2 linked regions of the Rhizobium sp. SSA_523 genome follow. The protein of the gene in region 2 interacts with the protein of the main gene of each other region in a pairwise test. Links are inferred from orthologs where the notes say so. Each region holds a gene or a part of one and is shown on either strand. Other genes may lie near its edges. The genes, in order: QTJ18_RS20110 and abc-f.

Region 1 (3,821 bases), 2.1 Mb from region 2 along the record:
GGTGGAGACATTGTTGTCGGCGGCGAGCTTTGCAGCGGAGGGCGCTGCAGGCATGGACGAGGCAGGCGCGGAAGCGGCAGCCGGCTGCGCCGGGGCCGGGGTCTGAGCAGGCGCCGGGGTCTGAGCAGGCGCCGGGGCGGCGGCAGGCGCCGGAGCCTGCGATGCGGATGCACCGGCCGAACCTGCGGCACCTTCGGCAATCTGGCCGAGAAGCGCATCGAGGCCGACGGTCTCGCCGGCTTGCGCGACGATTTCCGTCAATACGCCCGAGGCCGGGGCTGGCACTTCGACAGTCACCTTATCGGTTTCCAGCTCGACGATCGGCTCATCGGCATTGACCGTATCGCCGACCTTCTTGAACCAGGTGCCGACGGTTGCCTCGCTGACGGATTCGCCGAGAGTGGGGACGCGGATTTCTGTGGCCATGATCTATTTCCGTTCTTGAACCGATATCGTGTTTGTCCGGGTGGCAATGGGCGGCTGACGGTCAGCCGCCGAGCGCGTCTTCGAGGAAGGCTTCGAGCTGAGCCAGGTGCTTCGACATCAGCCCGGTCGCCGGCGACGCGGCAGCCGGCCGGCCGGTATAGCGGACGCGCTGATACTTGGCATCGATATGCGCCAGCACCCATTCCAGATACGGATCGATGAAGGCCCAGGCGCCCATGTTCTTCGGCTCTTCCTGGCACCACACCATTTCCGCGTGGCGGAAGCGGGACAGCTCGTTGATGAGCGCCTTGGCCGGGAACGGATAGAGCTGTTCGATACGCAGCAGGTAGATGTCGTCAATGCCGCGCTTCTCGCGCTCTTCCAGAAGATCGTAATAGACCTTGCCGGTGCACATCACGACGCGGCGGATCTTGGCGTCCTTCTGCAGCTTGATCGGACCATCCTTGATAACCTCGGCATCATCCCACAGCAGACGGTGGAAGGAGCTTTCACCGGCCATCTCCGCAAGCGTCGAGGTGGCCCGCTTGTGGCGCAGCAGCGACTTCGGGGTCATCAGGATCAGCGGCTTGCGGAAATCACGCTTCAGCTGGCGACGCAGGACATGGAAGTAATTGGCCGGCGTCGTGCAATTGGCGACCTGCATATTGTCTTCGGCGCACAGCTGGAGGAAGCGCTCGAGGCGTGCGGAGGAATGTTCCGGACCCTGGCCTTCGTAACCATGCGGCAGAAGGCAGACGAGGCCGGACATGCGCAGCCACTTGCGCTCGCCCGACGAGACGAACTGGTCGAAGATGACCTGCGCGCCGTTGGCGAAATCGCCGAACTGCGCTTCCCAGAGCGTCAGCGCGTTCGGACGGGCCAGCGAATAGCCGTATTCGAAGCCAAGCACGGCCTCTTCGGAGAGCATCGAATTGATGACCTCATAGCGCGCCTGGTTGGGAGCCAGATTGGCAAGCGGAATATAGCGATCCTCGGTTTCCTGATCGTAGAGCACCGAATGACGCTGGGAGAAAGTGCCGCGTTCGCAGTCCTGGCCGGACAGGCGAACCTTGTGGCCCTCGGTCACCAGCGAGCCGAAGGCCAGCGCCTCGGCCATGGCCCAGTCGAGGCCTTCGCCTGTTTCGATCATCTGCGCGCGGTTTTCCATGAAGCGCTTGATGGTGCGATGGGCGTTGAAGCCGTCCGGAATGGTCGCCAGCTTGCGGCCGATCTCCTTCAGGGACTTCATCGGAACGGCCGTCTTGCCGCGGCGCTGTTCGTCGGCATTGTCGGCCGAACGCAGACCCGACCACTGGCCGTCCAGCCAGTCGGCCTTGTTGGGCTTGTAGCTCTGGCCGGCTTCGAATTCCTGCTCCAGGCGGGCACGCCAGTCGGCCTTCATCTTCTGGAATTCGCCGTCGGTGATCAGGCCCTCGGAGATCAGCCGCTGGGCGTAAAGCTCGGTCACCGTCTTGTGGCCACGGATGACCTTGTACATCTTCGGCTGGGTGAACGCCGGCTCGTCGCCTTCGTTATGGCCGAAGCGACGGTAGCAGAACATGTCCACGACAACCGGCTTGTGGAACTTCATCCGGTATTCGGTGGCGATCTTGGCGGCATAGGTGACCGCTTCCGGATCGTCGCCATTGACGTGGAAGATCGGCGCCTCGATCATCTTGGCCACATCCGAGGGATAGGGCGAAGAGCGCGAGAAGGCCGGATTGGTCGTGAAGCCGATCTGGTTGTTGATGATGAAATGCATGGTGCCGGCGACGCGGTGGCCGCGCAGGCCGGACAGGCCGAGGATTTCAGCGACCACGCCCTGGCCGGCAAATGCCGCATCGCCATGCAGCAGGAGCGGCAGAACCTTGGCGCGCTCCTTCAGCGGCACGATATCGCCTTCCCAGCTCTTGGTCAGCATGTCCTGCTTGGCGCGGGCCTTGCCCATGACCACCGGATTGACGATCTCGAGATGCGAAGGATTGGCCGTCAGCGACAGGTGCACCTTGTTGCCGTCGAATTCGCGATCCGAGGAGGCGCCGAGGTGATACTTCACATCGCCCGAGCCTTCGACTTCGTCCGGCTTGAACGAGCCGCCCTTGAACTCGTGGAAGATCGCCCGGTGCGGCTTGCCCATGACCTGGGAGAGCACGTTCAGGCGGCCGCGATGGGCCATGCCGAAGACGATCTCTTCCAGTCCGTCCTGGCCGCCGCGCTTGATGATCTGCTCCAGCGCCGGGATCAGCGATTCACCGCCGTCCAGGCCAAAGCGCTTGGTGCCCTTGTATTTGACGTCGATGAACTGCTCGAAGCCTTCGGCCTCGATCAGCTTGGCAAGGATTGCCTTCTTGCCATTGGCGGTGAATTCGACGCCCTTGTCCGGACCCTCGATGCGCTCCTGGATCCAGGCCTTTTCCTCCGGGTTGGAGATGTGCATGAATTCGACGCCGAGCGTCGAGCAATAGGTCCGCGTCAGGATGTCGAGCATCTCGCGGATGGTCGCGTATTCCAGGCCGAGAACATTGTCGATGAAGATCTTGCGGTCGTAATCGGCTTCGGTGAAGCCGTAATTTTCCGGCGACAATTCCTTATAGTCCTCCACCGGCGCCGCAATGCCCAGCGGATCGAGCTTGGCATGCAGATGCCCGCGCATGCGGAAGGCGCGGATCATCATGATGGCGCGCACGCTGTCGCGCGTCGCCTGCAGCACGGCGGCGGGATCGAGCGGCTGGCCGGAGGCGGCGGCAGCGGCCTCTGCCTTGGCCTGGACCTTCTTCTCCATCACCTTTTCGACGATGGGCCAATTGCCGTCGAGGGCCGAGACCAGTTCGCCATTGGCGGGAATGGGCCAGTTCTGACGCTGCCAAGAGGCACCGCGGGCGGCCTTCTTCACATCGTCCGGATTATCGTCCAGCGCCTTGAAGAAGGACTGCCATTCCGGGCCGACCGCGTTCGGATCTTCCTCATAGCGGGCATACAACTGCTCGATATAGGCAGCATTCGCGCCGTCGAGGAAGGAGGTGATGAGAAACTGCTCGTTGGCTTCTTGCCGTGCCATGGTGCATCCGCGGACGTGTCTGCCCGCCTCCTGACGTCAATGTAAGGCCGGATCTTGCAAGCGCCGACCATCGCTTTCAGTCTCGTGCTGTCCGCGGGCCAACCGGCCCTCAGGTGCGGCAGCGGCAGGCGAACCGTGTGGCGGGTTCGCCTGCCCTTCAATCGCGTATCAGCGCGTAATGTGGCGTCAGCCCTTCAGGACTTCAACCAGCGTCTTGCCGAGGCGGGCCGGCGACGGCGAAACCTTGATGCCGGCCGCTTCCATGGCCGCGATCTTGGATTCCGCATCGCCCTTGCCGCCGGAGACGACGGCGCCGGCATGGCCCATGGTGCGGCCC
Region 2 (3,284 bases):
GGGGGGACGGTAGTAGGTCAGCAATTCCGTCAAAAGCGTTCGCTGAGCGGCGGGAACATTCAGGAGATTGACCGTGCGGTGGATAAATGTATGCAGCCCACGGGTCTCAAGATTGAAGCCGTAATTCTTGACAGATGATGGTTTGCCGCCATGCCCCGGATATTGCGGAGCATAAAATTGGCGACGGCCCGTGCGATCCGCGGCCCTTTCCTGGATTAGGCCGAGACGGATAGCAATCAGAGACGGCGGCGACCATTCCGACAGCCACCAATTGATCCGCAATGACTGCACGCCGTTGTAGAGGCTATCGCCGAGCGCCATGAGTGGCGGAGAGGCGTAGGAAGGATTGTCGCGTGCAAATAAATCCGCGTCGCGGTGGCACGTCCCGCCCCATGCCAAAGCCGGTGATATCGACCCATCCCAGTATTTCTGAGCAGTACTGGCATCATAGGAATGAGCTTGTGTAACGACAAGCAATAGACCAGCGATAGCGCCGGAAAGCACTTTGCAAATAGCCATTTTGTCCCCCAATCGCCCCAACGTTAGGCAAGCGGAGTTTCCGTTAGCGTTAAGCTTTCGTCAAGTTGTGTTCGAGAATCTTTATAAATTTAAACGCGCAATCTCTGCCGCGGAGCTTGCTGTGGTGGCCCGCCCAAGGTTTAGCCGTTCATCGCTTCTTCATATTCGGTGGAAAGCTCCAGCCATTGCTCCTCGCAGGCGGCGAGTTTCTCCACCGCGTCGCTGCGCTGCTTTGCCTTTTCGGCGGCCTTGGCGGGCGATGTCTCGTAAAGCTTCGGATCCGCGAGGTCTGCATCCAGAGCCTTGATGAGTTTCTCCAGTCTGGCCGTCATCGCCTCGGTTTCGGTGATCTTCTTCTTCAAGGGTGCAAGCTGGGCGCGCCGCTCGGCGCTGGCCTTGCGCTGATCCGATTTCGACACCGGTTCTTCCGCTGCTGCCTCCGCCCGCTCGCCGCCCTTGCGGGAGGATGAAACGATGATCGAGCGATAATCCTCCAGGTCGCCCTCGAAGGCTGAGACCGTGCCCTTGTTGACGAGCCAGAGGCGATCCACCGTAGCCTCGATGAGATGCCGGTCATGGGAGATCAGGATCACGGCGCCCTCGTAATCGTTCAGCGCCTCGATCAGCGCCCGGCGGCTGTCGATATCCAGGTGGTTGGTCGGCTCGTCGAGGATCAGGAGGTTCGGCGCGTGGAAGGCGGCAAGCCCCATCAGCAGGCGCGCCTTTTCGCCGCCCGAGAGGTCCTTGGCCGCGGTGTCCATCTTCTCCGTTGCGAGCCCCATTTGCGCCACGCGGGCGCGCACCTTGGCCTCCGGCTGTTCCGGCATCAGGCGGCGCACATGATCGACTGCGGATTGCGTCGGGATCAGGTCGTCGAGCTGGTGCTGGGCAAAGAAGCCGATCTTCAGGTTGGGCGCCATCTTCAGCGTGCCGGCCTGTGCCTCCAGCCGCCCGGAGATGAGCTTGGCGAAGGTGGATTTGCCATTGCCGTTGGAGCCGAGCAGCGCGATGCGATCGTCATTGTCGATGCGCAGCGTGATGTTCTTGAGGATCGGCTTGCCCGGCTCGTAGCCGACCGCGGCCTTGTCGATCGCGACGATCGGCGAAGAGGGCTGCCTTTCCGGCTCCGGAAAGCGGATCGGCTGGACGTGCTCCTCGATCACGGCGGAAACCGTGCCCATGCGCTCCAGCGCCTTGATCCGGCTCTGCGCCTGGCGCGCTTTGGAGGCCTTGTAGCGGAAACGGTCGATATAGCTCTGGATATGCTTGCGGGCGGCGTCGCTTTTGGCCTTCGCCTTCATCTGCAATTCGTCGGCTTCGGCCTTTTGCCGCTCGAAACTGTCATAGCCGCCGCGATAGAAGGTGAGCTTCTTCTGGTCGAGATGAACGATCGCGTTGACGGCATTGTTCAGCAGGTCGCGGTCATGGCTGATGATGACGACCGTGTGCGGGTAGCGCCGGACATAATCCTCCAGCCACAGCGTGCCTTCGAGATCGAGATAATTGGTCGGCTCGTCCAGCAGAAGCAGGTCGGGCTCGGCAAACAGCACGGCCGCAAGCGCCACGCGCATGCGCCAGCCGCCGGAAAAGGAGGAGGCGGGGCGCGCCTGCGCCTCGGCATCGAAACCGAGGCCCGCGAGAATGCTGGCAGCGCGTGCCTCCGCCGAATGCGCGTCGATATCGACGAGCCGCATCTGGATCTCGGCAATGCGGTTGGGATCGCTTGCCGTCTCGGCCTCTTTCAGGAGCGCGCTGCGTTCCTTGTCGGCGGCCAGGACGATCTCGATCAGTGGATCTTCCGTGCCCGGGGCTTCCTGCGCCACCTGTCCGATCCGCGCATTCTTCGGCAGCGAGACCGATCCGCTCTCGGCGGCGAGATCGCCGGTAATGATGCGAAACAACGTGGATTTGCCCGCGCCGTTGCGCCCCACGAGGCCAGCCTTGGTGCCGCCAGGCAGGCTGACGCTGGCATGGTCGAGAAGAAGGCGGCCCGCGATGCGCGCGGAAAGGTCGGTAATGGTGATCATGCGCCGGGTTTTGGCTGAAGTTTCTCAGCGATGCAAGAGAGTGGACCGCTGCCAATGGCCGCTATTGCCAGCGCCTGCGACCCCTTGGCAGGAAATAGCCCTGCGGTCATCGCCGACTATAGCCGAAGGCTGCAGCAGAGAGTGTGATGCAACCGATGAAATTTCCTGATTTGATTGCCGGCGCACAAAGCCGTTGTATGGATAAGAAAACCGAATTCGTGAGGAGAGCCGATGACCCGCATTCTGTATTCCCTTTGCGGCCGCGATGCGAATCGCCCCTTTTCCCCGCATTGCTGGAAGGTCTCCATGGCCCTGGCCCATAAGGGGCTGGACTTTTCGGAAAAGCCGGTGGCCTTCACCGAAATTCCCAAGCTGGAAAACGGCTTTTCCAAAACGGTGCCGATCCTGAGGGATGGCGAGCATCTCGTGCGCGACAGCTTCGATATCGCTGTTTATCTGGAAGAGGCCTATCCGGATCGCCCGACGCTGTTTGGCGGGGAGGGCGGCAAGGCGCTGGCGCGTTTCGTCGAAGGGTTTTCGCAGATGGTGGTCCATCCGCTGCTGACCCGGCTTGCGGTCAAGGACATCCACGACATGCTGGCCAAGCCCGATCAGGACTATTTTCGCGAGAGCCGCGAGGCGCGTCTCGGCCGCCGGCTTGAAGATGTCGCCGGCGAACGCAGCGAGGCGCTGGCAATGCTCTCGACACAGCTGGAGCCGATGCGGTTCGCCTTGAAG

What was found.
Region 1: the proteins of abc-f (region 2) and QTJ18_RS20110 interact in binary tests that used the Escherichia coli proteins (3 or more experiments, as listed by UniProt). The link is inferred for Rhizobium sp. SSA_523 from one-to-one orthologs.

The regions. Positions count from the first base shown.
Region 1 is NZ_CP129382.1:2,469,358-2,473,178, forward strand. What follows is about bases 288-3,793. They hold QTJ18_RS20110 (2-oxoglutarate dehydrogenase E1 component), read right to left. Parts: upstream 3,485-3,793; coding sequence 488-3,484; downstream 288-487. Other genes in these bases: odhB (2-oxoglutarate dehydrogenase complex dihydrolipoyllysine-residue succinyltransferase), read right to left, coding at 288-426; sucD (succinate--CoA ligase subunit alpha), read right to left, coding at 3,671-3,793. In the rest of the region: more of odhB, read right to left, coding at 1-287; more of sucD, read right to left, coding at 3,794-3,821. UniProt on the Escherichia coli protein: E1 component of the 2-oxoglutarate dehydrogenase (OGDH) complex which catalyzes the decarboxylation of 2-oxoglutarate, the first step in the conversion of 2-oxoglutarate to succinyl-CoA and CO(2).
Region 2 is NZ_CP129382.1:403,959-407,242, forward strand. The notes cover bases 104-3,072. They hold abc-f (ribosomal protection-like ABC-F family protein), read right to left. Parts: upstream 2,547-3,072; coding sequence 660-2,546; downstream 104-659. Other genes in these bases: QTJ18_RS10195 (hypothetical protein), read right to left, coding at 104-519; QTJ18_RS10205 (glutathione S-transferase family protein), read left to right, coding at 2,778-3,072. Outside these bases: more of QTJ18_RS10195, read right to left, coding at 1-103; more of QTJ18_RS10205, read left to right, coding at 3,073-3,284. UniProt on the Escherichia coli protein: Genetic data indicate it may be involved in ribosome assembly or function.